DNA from 3 places in the Rossellomorea sp. KS-H15a genome. Region 1 is predicted to be linked to each of the others. Evidence: riboswitches for the same ligand, from Rfam matches in the RefSeq annotation. Region 1 holds a riboswitch; each other region holds the start of a gene.
What was found. Region 1 has a riboswitch for lysine ahead of lysA (diaminopimelate decarboxylase). Riboswitches for the same ligand answer to the same signal wherever they lie in the genome.

Region 1 (6,214 bases):
GGACCGTCCAACATCATCCAATTCAATAATAAAAAAGATAATAAGGTAGGCGGAAAATAGTTGGCGGCATCCACCATGTGATCAATGATTCTCCTGAATGGTTTTAAATAAAAGTGAAGGATCAACCCCATGAACACCGAAGGCAATACTCTGCATAGCGTGATCGCCAGCGCTGCCCCAATGGTATATTTCGCGCCAACGATGATGAGAAGGAAGATATTCCGGTTAAAATTGTCGGTACCAAGGGGTGGATACTCCACTGGTGAATAGGGAGGGCTGAGAAGCTCCCCTTCTTCATTTTTCAAAAGATCCAACTTCGGCACCTCATCCCCCCACCCGACATAATAAACAAGACTTGCGGCAAACATACCAAACAAAAAGATAAAGCCTATTATGAATGACGGATTCTTCATCAATTTTTTCAGCATCATATCGCCACCTTCTGCCCGGTCTTACGATCAACGATGGTTCTGATGAGGATGAGCAGGACAAAAACCGGCAGATAGAACATGATCAGACTGAAACAGATCACATCCATTTGAGAGAATGATAGGATGAAATGAGTGATGCCATAAATATTAAATAATCTTTCAAATACGATCAATGATGATAAGAGAAACAGAATGATGGATTTGGAATGATTCAATAAACTGAACGCGATATTCCGCAGGACATGGATGAAGAAAATCCAGTGCTTGGACATCCCCCTGCTTCTGATCAGATCAACATACGTCTTCCCGTATTCATCATTCACCAACAGATAGATGATCCTGAACAACATGATCGTCGGTAAAATAGACAAAGTCACAATAGGAACGAAATACACCTTTTCCTGGGAGCCGACGATTGGAAACAGAAGCACCCCTGTTTCTTTCAAGATGAAAATGACGCTGTATTGAATGACGATCAAGATGAAGATATCAGGTGTGGACTCGAGCAAGTTAGTCGCCCTAAGGATGAACGTTGACCAGGCGGATGGCAGCAAGTGTGTGAGGTACGCAAGGAAGATGCCCATGAGGATGGATAAAAGAAAGGCAGACAAAAAAATCGAAACAGAATAGAAATACGGATCCCAGAAGGCCGGGAACATCGGATATGAGTTGTTCGATTCATTCGTGATGGTCATCGATTCAGAATGGATGAGGGAGGTCGATATCTCCACAATGTTGAGGACATATTGTTTCAAACTGAGATCCACCCCTTCATTGAACAAACCGATGAGGCCTGTCAGAAGGATGATTCCGAACAGAACGAAGACAAATTTCAAAACCATGGAACCGATCGATTTGAGATTCATAGATTGATCCTCCGAATTCATTGGATAAAGTTACCTTTACATTACCATAACAAGCCAAAAAATCCCATAAAAAAAGGTAAAGCCGCTTCTGGACTCCACCTTTCTTTCCCCTACCGATCTTTTCTTACAAGGTCCGCATACGTCTCCCGCTCGATCACGACCCGGGATTCCCCGTTATCCACAAACACAACAGCCGGTCTCGGTATCCGATTATAGTTACTCGCCATAGAATACCCGTATGCCCCCGTACTGAACACAGCCAGAATATCACCGTAATTCGTCGGCGGCAGCATCAGGTCCCAGATGAGCATGTCACCCGACTCGCAGCATTTCCCCGCGATGCTTACACGTTCCGTACATTCTTCATTCGGACGGTTTGCCAGTACCGCGTGATACTTCGCCTGATACAGCGCCGGGCGTATATTATCCGTCATCCCTCCGTCAATCGCCACATACGTGCGCACATCCGGGATGATTTTCTTTGAGCCCACTTTATACAACGTCGTACCTGCTTCCGCCACCATGCTTCGACCCGGCTCCACCCAGACTTCCGGGAGCGGGTATTCATTTTTCGCAAAATAGGTTTTCACACTATCCGTAATCCCTTTGACATAGGTCGGAATCGGCAGAGGCTGGTCTTCATCCGTGTACCGGACACCGAATCCGCCACCGATATTCAAGACAGGCATCGTAATGTCCAAGTCGATCCGGATCCGCTGCATGAAATCAGACAGCACCCGGATCGCCTGATCGAAGCCTTCCTGTTCAAAGATCTGAGATCCGATATGGGAATGGAGGCCGAGCAATGAGAAGTATGGCTTCCTGATCGCAAGCCCGATCGCCGTAGCCGCCTGACCGTTTGAAATGCTGAATCCGAACTTCGAATCTTCCTGGCCCGTCGTGATGTATTCATGAGTATGGGCTTCCACGCCAGGTGTGACCCTGATGAGGATCTGCACCTCCTGCTCCCGCTCTTTTGCCAGGTCATGGAGCAGTTCAAGTTCAAGGAAACTATCGACGACAAAGCAGCCAATTTCAGCTTCAAGTGCCATTAGAAGCTCCTCTTCGGATTTGTTGTTCCCGTGAAAATGGATGCGTGCTGCCGGGAAACCAGCTTCAAGGGCCGTATACAATTCCCCTCCTGAGACCACATCCAGGGAGAGGTTTTCTTGTTCCGCCAGGCGCACCATTTCTTTACAAAGAAATGCCTTACTCGCATAGGCCACCTGATATTTCAGACCACTTTCATGGAATGCATCCCGGAACAATTTAGCATTCCCGCGAATCATCCCTTCATCATAAACCATCAGGGGTGTCCCGTATCTTTCGACCAAATCACCCGTACCGATCCCACCGATCGTTAAATCCCCTTGAACATTCACATCAACTGTACTCATATCCCTAACTCCTTTTGACTCTCTAAAAAACACAAAAAAACCGTATGAAGCAGATGCTCATACGGTTTTTCATCAAAGGTTACGGAACCAAGATGAAGACTATGTATTAACATCTCTTCAATAGTGCTCCACAACTTTTGCATTGTGACAGTCCAGCATTTCTTCAATGCTGGCCCAACAAAAAATAGAATTGGCTATTTTCTGCTTCGGCGATCTGCCTTTCCCAACTTATCCCGGAATCCATTATTCTCAAAGAAGGTACTCATCATTCTCGCGCCTCTATTATCAGAGAGTGACTGTATATTTTTTATTGGCATAACTATATCATTCTCTTGAAATGGTTGTCAATTGGTTTTTGGATATAGCGTGATTTCGGAGTTCACATTACCATTTATTTCAAAAACACGCATAAACTATGGGGAATGACGCAATTAATTTAAAAACGACGCAATTACTTCCATAATGACGCAATCACCCTCCAAAACGACGCAATCAAGGACGATTTTTCCACAATGATGTGAATGTGATAGTCTCAAGCCCTTAAAAACCACCAATCAACGATTAAAAAAACTATTTTTAACTTCCTTAGTGAGGATTTTTCCTCTAAAATGAATTTAAAATAAACGATAGTGTATGTCATTAGAAAGGAGTGCTTCCCATCAAAGAACTGACTATCGGTATCATTTCATCCATGTTCTTTGCCGTCACCTTCATCCTGAACCGGTCCATGGAACTTGCCGGCGGAAGCTGGATGTGGAGTTCGTCCCTGCGTTTTTTGTTCATGCTCCCTTTCCTTTTCCTTATTGTAGGTTTACGGAAGAATATAAATCAAGTGTGGATTGAAATGAGGAAGAAGCCATACGAGTGGCTGACGTGGAGCTTTGTCGGGTTTGTCCTCTTTTATGGTCCTTTGACGTATGCGGCGGCATATGGACCCGGCTGGCTTGTTGCGGGGACGTGGCAATTCACGATTGTGGCCGGGATCCTGCTCGCTCCCTTGTTTTTCACATCAGGACCTGTGAGACGCAGGCTCACCATTCAAAAAAGGGCTCTCGGCATTTCCTCGATCATTCTAATCGGGGTGATGTTCATCCAACAGGAAAATGCCCGTGGGCTGTCTCTTTCAGAAATGATCACAGGAGTTTTACCGGTGATTGTCGCAGCGTTCGCTTACCCCCTTGGGAACCGTAAAATGATGGAGGTATGCGGCGGAAAACTTGATACCTTTCAACGGGTACTCGGGATGACGATCGCAAGCACTCCCTTCTGGCTGATCCTTGGAAGCTATGCATTTTTCAAAGTAGGCGTCCCCTCCACTGGTCAAGTGACACAATCCTTTATCGTCGCCGTTTGCTCAGGCGTGATTGCGACTTCCCTCTTTTTCCTTGCGACGAACATGGCAAGGCATCATCCCGGGAAACTCGCGGCAGTGGAAGCGACCCAGTCGACCCAGATCCTGTTCGTCATCATGGGAGAAGCGGCCATCCTTTCCGTTCCCCTTCCGTCAGGGTTTGCTCTCCTCGGCATCATCCTGATCATCGCCGGCATGATCATCCACACCGTCAACGTGAAAAAAATGAATGCCGGAGTCGTGAAGCCAGTAAAATCCGCTAGCTAAAAAAGGAGGAGCATCCCTCACTGGGGATACTCCTCCTTTCCGATTATTTAAATACCCGCCTTCTCATCCACTGGGTCGCAGCCCATTTGTCCCCGATGACAACCGGTGCACCGCCATGCAGCGTTAAATCGTTCAGTTCCTGATTATCATAGAAATATTCGAAGTAAACCGCCATTCCCTTTTGAGGGGAAACAGAGAGATTCAGCTTCGGGAAGTAGGTTTCCCCGCCTTCCTCTACGTCGTTCAAATACATGACAAGGGTACTGATTCTCGGATTCTTTACGGGCCTTGCCGATGCAGAGAAGAAATCGAAATGAGCCTTGTACTCCTGCCCCGGTTTATAGTTCAGGATTTGAAGACCCTCCCCATGCTCAACGGGTATATTCATAATTTGAGAGACTCGCTTTTCAACACGTGTCACGACGTCATGACTTTCTTCCAAAAAGACAGAACTGCTCGTTCTCAGTCCATCGACCGTCCGTGTATTCCCGATCTTCGAGCGCTCGACCCGATCAATTGACAATTGGATGAGTTCATCACATTCTTCATGACTCAGCACATTGCCAAGCACGACGATCAGGGGCTCCTCCATTTTCGCAATGATGTGAATGTCCCGGTCTTCCGTCTTGATCTTATTCCCCGTATGGTGAAAAATCGTTTGTTCCTTTACAGCTATTTCATTCGTATCCATTGCCAACTTTCATCAACCTCTTATCGTATTTTTAACATTCTGAATTCTTATATTGGTGGAAGCATTCTTTGAATCTTCCAGACTGGAAAAACGAAAGCAACGTTAGGCATAACTGTATATTTTATTCGGTTGTTTCCTCCTGCATGTCAAAATATGAGAGTGTATTTTTATATATTTTACACCCGGGATGAGGGGAATTCTATCTTTATTTTTTCATTTTCCGCTGAAAAATAAAGAGGATGACTCAGGTGTAGGATTGGCGTGGGTTGATGGATGTCACAGAAAGGACACGTAGTCAAAACCCATAAAAAAAGACTGCCGGATCCCATCCGACAGTCCATCCATTTATTTCTTCAATGCTTCATACTGAACCATTACTTCCTTCACGATTTCACTATCCGCATCCAATCCACTCACTTCTTTCAAAACATGAGCTGGTCCATGGTCCTTGATCATGCCCTGGATTTCCATGGCCTGTTCGTCTTCAGGATTGTCGAACAGTAGCGCTGCTGCAATCGCTTTGGCGAGATACGAATAAGACAGTCCTGCTTTTTGAGCTTCCGTGGTCGGACGGATCAAGCGGTCATCGGGACCAAGCTTCCTGATCGGCGCGCGTCCCACACGGGTCACATCATCATTCAAATAGGCATTTTTGAAGCGTTCGATGTTTTTATCAATATAAGCAAGATGGTCGTTTTCATCGAGACCATATTGCTTCACAAGGTAGGCACCTGTTTCTTTCAACGTTTCCTTCACTTGTGCAGCGATTTCTTCATCGGCCAATGTCTGATCAATGGTCGATTTCCCTTGCAGATATCCAAGGTAAGCAATGACAGCATGCCCTGTGTTCACCGTGAACAGCTTCCGCTCGATGAACGGTGCAAGATCTTCCACGATCGTCATTCCTTCAACAGGCGGGATTTCTTCGGTCGTCTCAACCACCCACTCGTAGTATGGCTCAACGAGGACGTCCAATGATCCTTGATCCTGCATCGGTACAATGCGATCCACCGCTGAATTGAAGAAGAAGACTTTGCCTTCAAGCTTTGCAGCCGTATCTTCATCAAGATTTTCCAAGATATGCTTTTTCAAAATATCCGTTGCACCGATCTGGTTTTCACATGCGATGACGTATAACGGATCATCTGAAGAGGCCACTCTCTTAGTGATCCCTTTAGCAATCAGGGGTGAGATCCGTGGCAGGATGTTCG
Region 2 (6,214 bases), 2.1 Mb from region 1:
CCAGTGAGAATAAATCGACTTGTGTTCCTTTTTCTGCTGCTTTAATTGTGGCCATCAGGCCGGCTAAACCGCCACCGACAACGATGATTTTACCTTTACTCATCGTGACTCACTCCTTTTCCTACCATACTTCGAGAGCACTTGCTTATCTATCAGACTCGTATATTTTTCTGCTTATACGAAGGCAAAGATTGCACGCATACCGACAATCGATAACGCGACAAAAATCCCGATCGTAACATATGTAGCTATTAATTGAGAACGAGGTGTAACCGTTAGTCCCCAGCTTACGCAGAATGACCATAATCCATTAGCAAAGTGGAAAATCGTTGATAATACACCAAGCACATAGAATCCTAACATCAACGGATTGGATAGAATGTTTTCCATCATCTGAAAGTTCACTTCAGCTCCAAACGCCGCAGCGACCCTTGTTTCCCAGATATGCCATGTGACGAAAATGAATGTGATCACTCCAGAAACACGTTGAAGTAAAAACATCCAGTTACGGAAATAACCAAACTTGCTTGCATTATTCTTGGAAGTGAATGCAATGTAAATTCCGTAAATCGCATGGAAGTACAATGGAAGGAAGATGATAAAGATTTCAAGGAAATAACGGAAAGGAAGACTTTCCATAAAATGCGCCGCCTGGTTAAATGATTCTTCCCCACCAGTGGCAAAATGGTTCACGACTAAATGTTGTGTTAAAAATAATCCAACTGGAATAACACCTAGCAATGAATGAAGCCTGCGATAATTAAATTCTCGATTTCCAGCCATGATTTACCCCCCTTAATGATAAAATATGAATTCGTTTTCTAATGCCTTTCTTTACCTATTAGACGACGATACATATTTTATATTGTAACAATAATGTGACATGTTCATTTTACTCCCAAGGAGTGGAAGCGTCAAGAAAACGTATACATAAATTCGACAATACCGCAAAAATATTTTCAGTAGTTCAACAACGGCAAACATGAGGTTTTACACAACTAAATGTTCGAAAATTCTAATAAATTTACAATAAATATTATAGCACCAAAATATCCCAAGGTCATTTTTTCAAGGTATGGGATGATAATTACCTCTTTCATGTATATAATAGTTTTATAGAAAGAGGGGATTTACTTGGAACAGAAAAAAGAAGAAGTACATCAGCCGTCCGTTCCAATCTTCGGATATGAAATGTTACGCGACATCTTGATTCCAGACATACTGGGAAAACACACACCCGATATCCTATACTGGGGAGGAAAGCAGCTCTCTAGGAAGTTCCCCCTTCAGTCAACGGAAGAAATATCTTCCTTTTTCGATGAAGCTGGATGGGGCACCCTTACACTTCTGGAACAGAAAAGAAATGAAATGACATTTGAATTGAGCGGACCTGTGATCGAACGGCGTCTGTCACTTAAAACGGATGTGAACTTCAAACTGGAAACGGGCTTTATTGCCGAACAGATTCAGCTTCAAAGAAAATGTGTGGCAGAAGCTGCTGACGAATTACATAAACGGAGCCAATCGGTCAAAGTCATGGTAAGATGGGACGACAAAGACCGGATCGAGTAATCAAGCTCTCAATAAAGGGTTGCCTGGAATCATCCAGGCAACCCTTTTCCATGTTGATCCTACAGCGTGATTTCTTCCATCTTCACGGCATCGAGATGAAAGGCCGTATGTAAGACGCCTGCTGCCTTTTGCATATTCTCGCCATCCACTACTGTAGACACTTTAATTTCAGAAGTGCTGACCATTTTCACGACGATGTCATTTTGAGCAAGCACTTCAAACATTTCCGCGGCCACACCCGGGTTTGAAATCATCCCCGAACCGACAATGGAGACTTTCGCAAGCCCACTTTCGTGCTCGACGTGTGTGAAATTCAACTGCTCTTTATTTCGTTCAAGAACAGCAAGGGTTTCCTCGAGATCGTGCTCCTTGATGGAGAAAGATAAATTGGTCGTATTCTGATCCGTCTGGGTCTGGATGATGATGTCTACGTTCAAATGATTTTCAGCCAACGTCGTGAACACGGATGATAGTCCCGTTAATGCATTTCCCAGTCCGAATACCGTGACCCTCGTAATCTCATTCTCAAATGCTACTCCTCTTACAATCAAGTTCTGTTCCATGCTTGCTTCCTCCTCAATATACGTTCCTTCCACTCTTTCGATGCTGGATCTGACTTCCAATGGGATTTGATAATTCTTGGCAAATTCCACCGCCCTTGGATGGAGTACCCCGGCCCCGAGGTTTGCAAGTTCGAGCATTTCATCATAAGAAATTGACGGTAACTTCCTTGCTCCTTTTATATAGCGGGGGTCTGTCGTGTAAACCCCGTCTACGTCCGTATATATGTCACAGCGCTCCGCTTTCAGGGCAGCCGCGATTGCAACGGCTGTCGTATCCGACCCGCCCCGTCCGAGTGTTGTGATTTCCCCGGTTTCTGTCATGCCCTGGAAACCCGCGACGATGACCACTCTTCCTTCCTGAAGGTGAGCTGCCATTTTATCGGTATGAATATTGGTGATCCTTGCATTACTATGGACGGATTCCGTCTCGATTCCGGCCTGCCATCCCGTGAATGAAATGGCATCATGCCCCGATTGGATCAGGGCCATGGTCAGGAGTGAAATGGTGACTTGTTCCCCGGTTGAGAGCAGCATATCCATTTCTCTTTTGCTTGGTTGAGACGTGATTTCCCTTGCAAGACCCACGAGTGTATCCGTCGTTTTCCCCATGGCAGATACGACGACCACCACATCATTCCCTCTTTCTTTTTCTTCAATGATCCTTGACGCAACATTTTGAATTCTTTCCACAGACCCTACTGAAGTCCCACCGAATTTTTGAACAATAATACTCACGACTTCTCCCTCTTTCTGAGCGTCTCCGCTCTTGTTGATGATGAAGAGTACAATCACAATCATCCTACACGTCCATAGGACAGGATCGTTGGTACCAAATCCTGCGCTGATAATAAAAAAAGCAATGAGAATAATATCTCATTGCTTTATGAACATACAGCAGAACATACAAATAGGTTCATCGGCATTGTGAGATAGCTCTCCAAGATTGAATCATCTTGACAATCCTGTATTTCTTAAACCCAGGACCAGCGGATATAGTATGAGACTATAACCACTTCGGCGATTCTCCCCTTTCCAGGCATGTCGGCGGGGCTCATACCCCTCTTTACCTGTACTCTTGAAGTTCGCACCTCTATCACCACTTAAAAAGTGATAATGTTATAAATTTTTGTTTATTATAGCACATAAAAAATTGTGATTCAATGCACAATTTTTAAATAAATTGAATTCATTACAGCCGCTACTTCAATTTCTCCACCAATACTTTCGCCACGGCTTCAGGAATTCCTATCTCTATAAACTCCTCCACGGTAGCTTCTTTCATCTTTTTCATGGAGCCAAAGTGTTTAAGAAGTTGTTTCTTCCGTTTTGGACCGATGCCGTCGATGTCGTCGAGGGTGGATTGGAAGGCGCTTTTGCCTCTCAGCTGACGGTGGAAGGTGATGGCGAACCGGTGGACTTCATCCTGGATGCGCTGGAGGAGATAGAATTCCTGGCTGCGCTTTTCAAGGGGGACGATTTGCAGCGGGTTGCCGTACAGCAGTTCCGATGTCTGATGCTTATCGTCTTTTGCAAGACCCCCGATCGGGATGTCGAGACCCAATTCATTCTCGATCACGTCCCTTGCCGCTTCGATCTGACCTTTTCCTCCGTCGATGATGATCAGGTCCGGTAAAGGAAGTCCATCTTTCAGCACTCTCGTATACCTTCTCCGGACCACCTCCCTCATGGAATCATAATCATCGGGACCCTTGACGGTTTTGATCTTATATTTACGGTATTCTTTCTTTGCCGGTTTCCCGTCTAAAAAGACGATCATGGCCGATACGGGATCACTACCTTGAATATTGGAGTTATCAAAGGCTTCAATCCGGAAAGGCGTATAAATACCCATATGATCCCCGAGCCTTTCAATGGCTTTGATCGTCCGCTCTTCATCTCTTTCAATCAGGGCGAACTTCTCCCCAAGTGCCTGTTGGGCATTTTTTTCGGCAAGCTTCACAAGCTCTTTCTTTTTCCCCCGTTTTGGCTGGGTCATTTTAACCTCAAGAAGTTTCTCCGCCAGCTCGATATCGATCTCTTCAGGCAAAAAGATCTCCTTCGGCTTAAAGTGGTTAGATTTAGAGTAGAACTGACCCAGGAACGTCAGGAACTCATCCTCTGGTTCATTATAGAGAGGGAATAAAGACACATCGCGCTCAATGAGCTTCCCATGCCGGACGAAGAATACCTGCACACACATCCAGCCTTTATCAACGGAATATCCGAATACATCACGGTCGGTGAAATCGGTCATCGTCATCTTCTGTTTTTCCATGGTCGCTTCGATATGGAGAATCTGATCCCGGAATTCCTTCGCTCTTTCGAACTCCAGATTTTCCGAGGCTTCATTCATTTTCAAAGTCAGCTGTTTCTTGATTTCCTTGTATCCCCCATTGAGGAATCTGGCTATTTCATCTGTCATGTCACGGTACGTGTCTTTGCTCACTTCTTTAATGCAGGGAGCGAGACATTGCCCCATATGATAGTAAAGGCAGGCTCGGTCAGGAAGCGTCGAGCATTTCCGTAAAGGATACAAGCGGTCGAGAAGTTTTTTCGTTTCATTTGCCGCTCCGACATTCGGATAAGGACCGAAATACTTTCCTTTTCCCCGCTGGACCTTTCGTGTGGTAATGAGTCTCGGGTGCCGCTCATTCGTTAACTTGATGAACGGATAGCTTTTATCATCCTTAAGCATGACATTGTATTTAGGGTCGTACTTCTTGATCAAATTCATTTCGAGGACAAGGGCTTCCAGGTCAGATGAGGTCATGATGTATTCGAAGTCCTCGATCTCCCCTACCAGCCGCTGGGTTTTTGCATCATGGGAGCCTGTGAAATAGGAACGCACCCGGTTCTTCAATACTTTGGCCTTTCCCACATAGATGATCGTCCCCTGCCTGTCCTTCATTAAATAACAGCCCGGTTGGTCGGGAAGCAGCGCTAATTTATTCGTGATATTCTGATTCATCCTTCTTCCTCCCCCCTCTGTTTCTTCCATTTATATAATGTCAGGTCGTGATAGATCGGGTCGATGAGCTCACTGGAATGGAAATGCTTCTCGACCTTAATGAACTCATCCATCTGGAGCCCCTGCTTTTTAAACCCTTCGACCACTTTATCCGTCAGATAAATATCCCGCTCAGGGTAATATCGTGCGTCAGTGGTAAACACTTCATACGTTTGTACTTTCTTATGAATAAAAGGGACATCAAGATACTCAAGTACCCTGGACTCTTCCCAGGTATATACGACGAGAGGCTGTTTTTCCTCTTCGCTCTCTAAATAATCGGCCATTTGATAAACGGCCGGGATGTCCGATGCATGTTTATATAATAACGCACTTGTATGGTAAACCTGAAGCAGAAGGAACGAAAGGACAAGAATGGAACCTGTCCGTGACAGTCGTTGTGAAAGCAGTCTTCCCGCTCCAAGGAACAAGGCGATGCCGATCAAAGGCAAAGCGTGACGGGGCTTCATTACATTCTGGGCAAAAAGGGCCCAAAGGAAATAACTGCCCAATAGCACGAGCATCAAGCTTGTCATATAACGATTCCCTTGTAAGTCCTTCCTTGCTGCAGCCAAACCGACAACCAATAGAATGAGGAGGGGGAGGAACTCAGCGACACCCCCCACCCATATCGTGTTCACAAAAATCAGCTTCACGACTCTGTCCCAGAGACTGAGATTTGAGGCACCGATCGTTCCCCCCCATTCTTGAAAATGTCCGTTCGTGAAGGAAAGGGCCAGTCGGAGAAAGCTTTCATATCCCCCTTCCGACATGCTGATCCCCGATACCCAGAGGAGCTGGAACAGGACTGCAATGAGCAGGTAAACAAAGGTATCCAGAAGTGTTACCACCCCTTCCTTCCACTTTCTGTACAGGAGTATAAGAATTCCGATCCCAAGAACCAGATAAGATAACCTGATTCCAAGAAGCAGACTGAATAGGAGCAGTGGGAGAATGAGGAATCCTTTATGATGTCTCTCATTGGCCAAAACCAAGCTCCATATATACCACCACATCATCCCGACTGCTGCTCCCTCGGACATCGGCTGATTCACCATCAGGACCGTAAAGC
Region 3 (6,214 bases), 1.7 Mb from region 1:
GAACGTTGATTTATTAAATGAAGCCGGGTTCGATGCTGTCACAATCGGAAACAATGAAGGAATCACATTGGATTATGATGATTTAAACAGCTTGTATGACAGTGCCCGATTTGACGTGATTGTAGGAAATCTGCTGGATCGTTCCTCACGGCGTCCAAGATGGGCAGAGACTCACCGGATTTATCAGACTGGGAGTGGGGTGAGGATTGGCGTCATCGGATTGACTGCCTATTTCAAACCTTTTTACGAGGCTCTAGGCTGGAACATTACCTCCCCTTTGGATGAATTGAAGAAGTTGGTTCAGGAAATTCGCCAAAGCGTCGATATGCTCGTACTCCTTTCCCATTTAGGAATAAGGGATGACGAGATGATCGGGGAACAATTCCCGGAAATAGACGTTATTCTGGGTGCCCATACGCACCATGTCTTGCCTCAAGGGAAAGAGGTGAATGGCACCATGCTTGGTGCTGCAGGGAAATACGGGCATTTTGTCGGTCATATGATGATTGAGGTGGATACAGCCACAAAGCAGGTCATTGAAAAGAAGGCCTGTCTATATAAGCAGGAGGAGCTTCCGTCAGTTGTCAGGGAAGCGGAGGACAGAGAGCAATGGTTCCGGGACGGGGAGGAGCTATTGAAGCAGGGAGTGACCTGCCTGACAACATCCTTCCCCGTTGATTGGTTTCACACGTCCCCGCTGCCTGAAGTGCTTTGTGAAGCACTGACGGAATGGTGTGGAGCCGATTGCGGTTTTCTTAACGCCGGTCTCCTCATAGATGGACTTGACGAAGGAATGGTGACAAAGCAGGATCTTCATCGCATCCTTCCCCACCCGATCAACCCCTGCATGATCCGGATGAAGGGAGCCGAGCTGAAGGAAATCATTAAGCAGACCCTTAATGAGGACTGGCCGCATCTTGAAGTGAAAGGACTTGGTTTCAGGGGGAAAGTGATGGGGAGTTTCGTGTATTCAAATATCCACTTTAAAGACCATGATATCTTCATCGGAAAGGTTCCGATCGACCCCGGGAAGATATACAAGCTGGCCCTTCCGGATATGTTTACATTCGGCCACTTCTTTCCAGACCTTCAGAGGCTTGAGAAGAAGTACTTTATGCCGGAATTTTTACGGGATGTCCTCGAATGGAAATTGAAACAGTAAATGTCTCACCGTTTCCACGCTCTTGACATACATATGAGTGAAGGGAGCGATGAACCATGATGAATGTATCTCCGATCACCATTGGGGGACATACCTTTACAGCGATTTCCGTTGCACTTCCGAAAACCAATCTCCTCGTCGTGACGAGTGAAAAAGGATATATCATGTGTGGGGCACTTGATGTTGCGCTGCTGAATGAAAAATTAAAGGACAGGGGGATCATCGCGGGAAGAGCGGTTGGTGTGAAAACCATCGATCAGCTTCTCGATGCACCGCTGGAGTCCGTCACCTATGAAGCAGCGAATCTCGGCATCCACACTGGGATGGCCGGAAGGGACGCGCTGTTAAAAATGATATAGAATCAAAAAAGGACCAGTACTCTCCTGAGCGGCTGGTCTTTGTTTTATCCCTCTGATTTCCCCGTTATTCTTTCATGAATATTTAACCAAATACACCTTGCAAGATCAATTTTATCCTTTATAATGGAGATACTAGGAAATTTTGTCGAAAAATGAAAGAATTACATAGGAGAATTCTATGAGGCTTATATCAACACGGGCTTTGAAACCCGGCATGGTTCTAGCTACAACGGTATATAATATGAGAGGTCAAGCGTTGATTCATGATAATGTTCCCATTACAGAACGCATGATTTACAGATTGCAGGAGCTTAGTATTCAGTATGTCTATATTGAAGACTCTCTTTCCAGTGGAATCCATGTGAAGGGGACCGTTTCGAGTAAAGTGAGACAAGAGGCGGTTCAGAATATCGAGATGGCCTTCAATCAATTAAGCACATCCAAAGAGAAGCCAAGCCTCCTCGTGATTGAGGATAGTGCCACTCAATTGAAGCAGGTGATTGATGTCGTCCTGTCCGAAGTAAAGGAGAATCATGATCTTCTGACGATTTTGACAGATGTGTTTACATACGACTCCTATATTTTTCATCACTCATTTAATGTTACATTATATACACTTTCCATCGGTCTTGAACTAAAGCTTTCACAGAAGCAGCTCGAGCAGCTCGGGGTTGGGGCGATCCTTCATGATATCGGTAAGATGCTTGTGCCCGAAGAGATCCTGTTGAAGCCTGGGAAACTTACGGAAGACGAATTCTGTGAAATCAAAAAACACTCTGAACATGGCTTTGAAATCCTGAGACAACTGCATTCAGTGTCCCTGATCATCGCGCACTGTGCCTATCAGCATCATGAAAGGCTCGATGGGTCCGGTTACCCACGGGGGATCAAGGGTGAAGATATCCATCCGTTCGCAAAGATCATCGCCGTGGCCGATGTATTTGATGCCATGACTTCTAACAGGGTATACAGGAAGGCAATGCTTCCCCATCAGGCATTAGAGGTATTATACGCGGGATCGGGATCCCTGTTCGATTCACAAGTGATCGAAGCATTCCGGTCATCGGTCGCGATGTATCCGAATGGCATGATCGTGGAACTGAATGATGGAAGGAAAGGGATTGTGACCGATCAAAACAAAGGAGTCACAGACCGTCCTGTCATACGGATCATCGAAGAGGATGGGCAGGAGTCAGACTCTCCTTATCCACTCGATTTAAGCAAGGCATTAGACAAGGTCATCACAGGCTTTGACCCTGATTATGAACCGCAATCTCTTAAGATTAAATAAATTTTTGCGCTAAACCCCTCTTACAATGCATACAAATAGCTTGTAAGGGGGGATTTTTTTGTCTAAGTTCAAAACCAACAAACCCCGAAGAGGAGGTCCGCTGCCTTTTCGACATGTCATGATCATTACGTTTCTGTTCTTTATGATCTCCACAGGGTTCGGATTGTGGATCATTAACAAAGGGTTGAAGCCTACACTTCTTGCATATGCCGAGACACAGACGAGCAGGATCGGTACCCTTGTGATTAACAAAGCCATCAATAAGAAAATTGCCGACGTTCTGGATATTTCGGATATAACCGAAGAAGTGAAGAACCAGGAAGGCGATATCGTCTCGTTTAAATACAATACACAGACCATCAACAGGGTCCAGGCAGAGATTACGAATCTGGTCCAGCAGAATCTCCAGGAAGCAGAGGCAGGGAATATTGAAAATCTTGAGTTCCTCACTGAAGTGGAAATTGATGAAGGGAAGTCGAAGACATCGAAGGGCATCACCTATTCCGTTCCATTGGGGCAGGCAACGAACAACGTATTGCTCGGTAACCTGGGGCCGAAAATCCCGATCCGCTTTCATTCCATCGGTGACGTACGGTCCGATGTGAAGACGACGGTGGAGCAGTTCGGGATCAATAATGCGGTTGTGAAGGTATTTGTGGAGCTTGAAGTAAATGTGCAGATCATCATCCCGTTTGCAACGAAAACCGAAACGATCAAGCAGGATATCCTGGTTGCAATGGGTACCGTCCACTTGGATGTACCGCAATTTTATAACAATGGTGGAGGGGATTCGAGTCCTTCCATTGAATTTCCCACAAATTAGTATGGAAAAAAAGTTGTCAAAAGAATGATAGTTTGTTATATTAATAAAGAAAATTTTATAACACACCACATCATCAGTCCGATGGGGTAGAGGCGCAGGGTTCAAGAGTAATCTGTTCGAGGATGACAACGGAGAAAACAGACGAAAGGGAATCTTTGCCGAAGTAAATATGCATGTCGAAGGTGTATTTGCTGGGGTTATCTTGAAGAAGGATAACACTGTCATTATAGGGAAATCTCTATAATGGGGAGCTACAGATCGTGATGGAGCACTTACGTTACTAACAAAGGTAATGATAGTTTCTCTATCGTTGCCTTTTTTTATTATCCTCTGTCATGCTACGATGGTTCCCCCCTATCAAATAGGAGGAGGACACTATGGAAAACACGATTTACTCATTATTACCACCCCTTTTAGCCATTCTTATGGTTATTCTCACAAGACGGGTACTGCTTTCATTGGGAGTAGGAATCGTTGCTTCTGCCTTTTTGTTGGCAGATTTCTCAATTACGAAAACATTCAACTTTATGTGGGATGCCTTCAAAGGTATCTTTGTCGCAGACGGCGGACTAAACACCTGGAATGTCTACATCATTTTCTTCTTACTCATTCTTGGTATCATCACAGCATTTGTGAATATCTCCGGCGGGAGCCGCGCATTCGGTGAATGGGCGATGAAACGTGTGAAGACAAGACAGGGCGCACAGCTTCTTGCTGCGGTACTGGGTATCATCATTTTTATTGACGACTATTTCAATGCCCTTGCTGTCGGACAGGTTTCAAGACCCATCACGGATCGTCACAGGATCTCACGTGCTAAATTAGCCTATATCATTGATTCAACATCTGCTCCGATCTGTGTTGTTTCCCCGATTTCAAGCTGGGGAGCATACATCATCGGGATCATCGGCTCCATCCTTGCAACACACAGTATCACGGAGTACACGGCATTCTCGGCATTCATTCAAATGATTCCAATGAACCTATATGTATGGGCCGCCGTACTGCTAGTCGTCATGGTTGCCTATAAGGGACTCGACTTCGGAAAAATGAAAGAGCATGAAGTACGTGCCCTTGAAACCGGAGATCTTTATGATCCAGGCAAAGAGATTCCCGGTGAATTGAAAAATGATCTTCCCGTCAGCTCAAAAGGCTCTGTAGGCGATCTTGTCTGGCCGATCGTTGCACTCGTGATCGGGACGGTTTCCATGATGCTTTGGACCGGTTACCAGGCAGTGGGATCATTCGACTTATTGCCGATTTTTGAAAATACGGATGTTACTAAATCTTTATTATACGGTGGATTATTCGGACTTCTTGTTTCCCTGATCTTCTTCCTTCGCCAAGTAAGCCTAAAAGGAATTGAAGGGAGTGCTCTTGGAACAGCTGTAGTGGAAGGTATCAAGTCGATGCTTCCGGCTGTTTACATTTTGATCTTTGCGTGGACGATCGTGACACTCATCGATCAGCTGCAGACGGGTACGTATCTGGCCGGTCTGGTTGAACAATCAAGCCTGCCTATGCAGGCACTTCCGGTCATCTTATTCCTTGTTGCCGGTATCATGGCGTTCTCAACGGGAACATCTTGGGGATCGTTCGGAATTCTCCTACCGATCGCCGGAGAGATTGCTGCAGCATCGGATGTAACAATTCTACTTCCTGCCATGGCAGCGGTGCTTGCAGGATCTGTATTGGGTGATCACTGTTCACCTATTTCCGATACGACGATCCTTTCTTCTACGGGAGCTGGAAGCAACCATATCGATCACGTGCTCACGCAGCTTCCATACGCGGTCATCGGTGCGGTCGTTGCCGCCATCGGTTACCTTGTATTGGGATTCACAGGCAGCACCATCCTTGGTCTCGCTGTTGTCATCATTTTGATTCTGGCCTTTGCCTTTTTATTCGGTGAAAAAGCAAAGCCGGCATCTGCAGAGTAATCCATAAAAAACCAGGAGCCATTCGGCTTCTGGTTTTTTTGTGTGCTTGGAGCCCCATCATACAATTGCCTCCCATTCCACAAATTCCGACAAAATTCTTATAGTGAAATAGTACTGTAGGAATTTGGTGAATTTCTCAATAAAACACTAAAATAAAGCTTTGACAATTGTCCTGGAACTAGCTATACTGACTTTAGATTATAAATAATCTGAAAATATAAAAATTTCAAATACCTCAAGGCAGGTAGTTGGAAAGAACTAGGGGGGAACAACATGGAGAATCGTGCACAGTTTGGTACACGGGCAGGATTTATTCTTGCAGCTGTCGGTTCAGCAATCGGATTAGGGAACATTTGGCGTTTTCCGGCAGTAGCATATGAAAACGGCGGGGGAGCATTCTTTATTCCTTATTTATTCGCTCTTCTAACAGCAGGTATTCCATTATTAGTACTTGAATTTACAATTGGTCATAAGTACCGTGGTTCAGCACCGTTATCTTATTTCCGTCTTAATAAGAAAACAGAATGGCTCGGATGGTGGCAGGTCTTAATTGCATTCGTCATCTCTACCTATTATGCCGTCATTATCGCCTGGGCGATGTCATACAGTGTTTTTTCTTTCAATTTAGGCTGGGGAAAG

Region 2: linked by a shared signal. The riboswitch ahead of M1J35_RS18575 (aspartate kinase) and the one ahead of lysA (diaminopimelate decarboxylase) in region 1 are both predicted to bind lysine.
Region 3: linked by a shared signal. The riboswitch ahead of M1J35_RS21700 (Na+/H+ antiporter NhaC family protein) and the one ahead of lysA (diaminopimelate decarboxylase) in region 1 are both predicted to bind lysine.

Annotation. Positions count from the first base shown of each region.
Region 1 covers NZ_CP096886.1:1,555,139-1,561,352, reverse strand. Annotated here, with positions in the region: gene M1J35_RS08065 (ABC transporter permease subunit) at 1-431, opposite strand, end outside; gene M1J35_RS08060 (ABC transporter permease subunit) at 428-1,297, opposite strand; gene lysA (diaminopimelate decarboxylase) at 1,408-2,694, opposite strand; lysine riboswitch at 2,808-2,984, opposite strand; gene M1J35_RS08050 (DMT family transporter) at 3,353-4,312, shown strand; gene M1J35_RS08045 (2OG-Fe(II) oxygenase) at 4,356-5,003, opposite strand; gene M1J35_RS08040 (mannitol-1-phosphate 5-dehydrogenase) at 5,349-6,214, opposite strand, start outside.
Region 2 covers NZ_CP096886.1:3,625,117-3,631,330, forward strand. Annotated here, with positions in the region: gene sdhA (succinate dehydrogenase flavoprotein subunit) at 1-103, opposite strand, end outside; gene M1J35_RS18565 (succinate dehydrogenase cytochrome b558 subunit) at 175-783, opposite strand; gene M1J35_RS18570 (YslB family protein) at 1,135-1,572, shown strand; gene M1J35_RS18575 (aspartate kinase) at 1,632-2,870, opposite strand; lysine riboswitch at 3,058-3,236, opposite strand; gene uvrC (excinuclease ABC subunit UvrC) at 3,334-5,103, opposite strand; gene M1J35_RS18585 (hypothetical protein) at 5,100-6,214, opposite strand, start outside.
Region 3 covers NZ_CP096886.1:4,215,707-4,221,920, reverse strand. Annotated here, with positions in the region: gene M1J35_RS21720 (bifunctional metallophosphatase/5'-nucleotidase) at 1-1,162, shown strand, start outside; gene M1J35_RS21715 (YunC family protein) at 1,219-1,521, shown strand; gene M1J35_RS21710 (HD-GYP domain-containing protein) at 1,700-2,812, shown strand; gene yunB (sporulation protein YunB) at 2,871-3,635, shown strand; lysine riboswitch at 3,715-3,897, shown strand; gene M1J35_RS21700 (Na+/H+ antiporter NhaC family protein) at 4,013-5,575, shown strand; gene M1J35_RS21695 (sodium-dependent transporter) at 5,849-6,214, shown strand, end outside.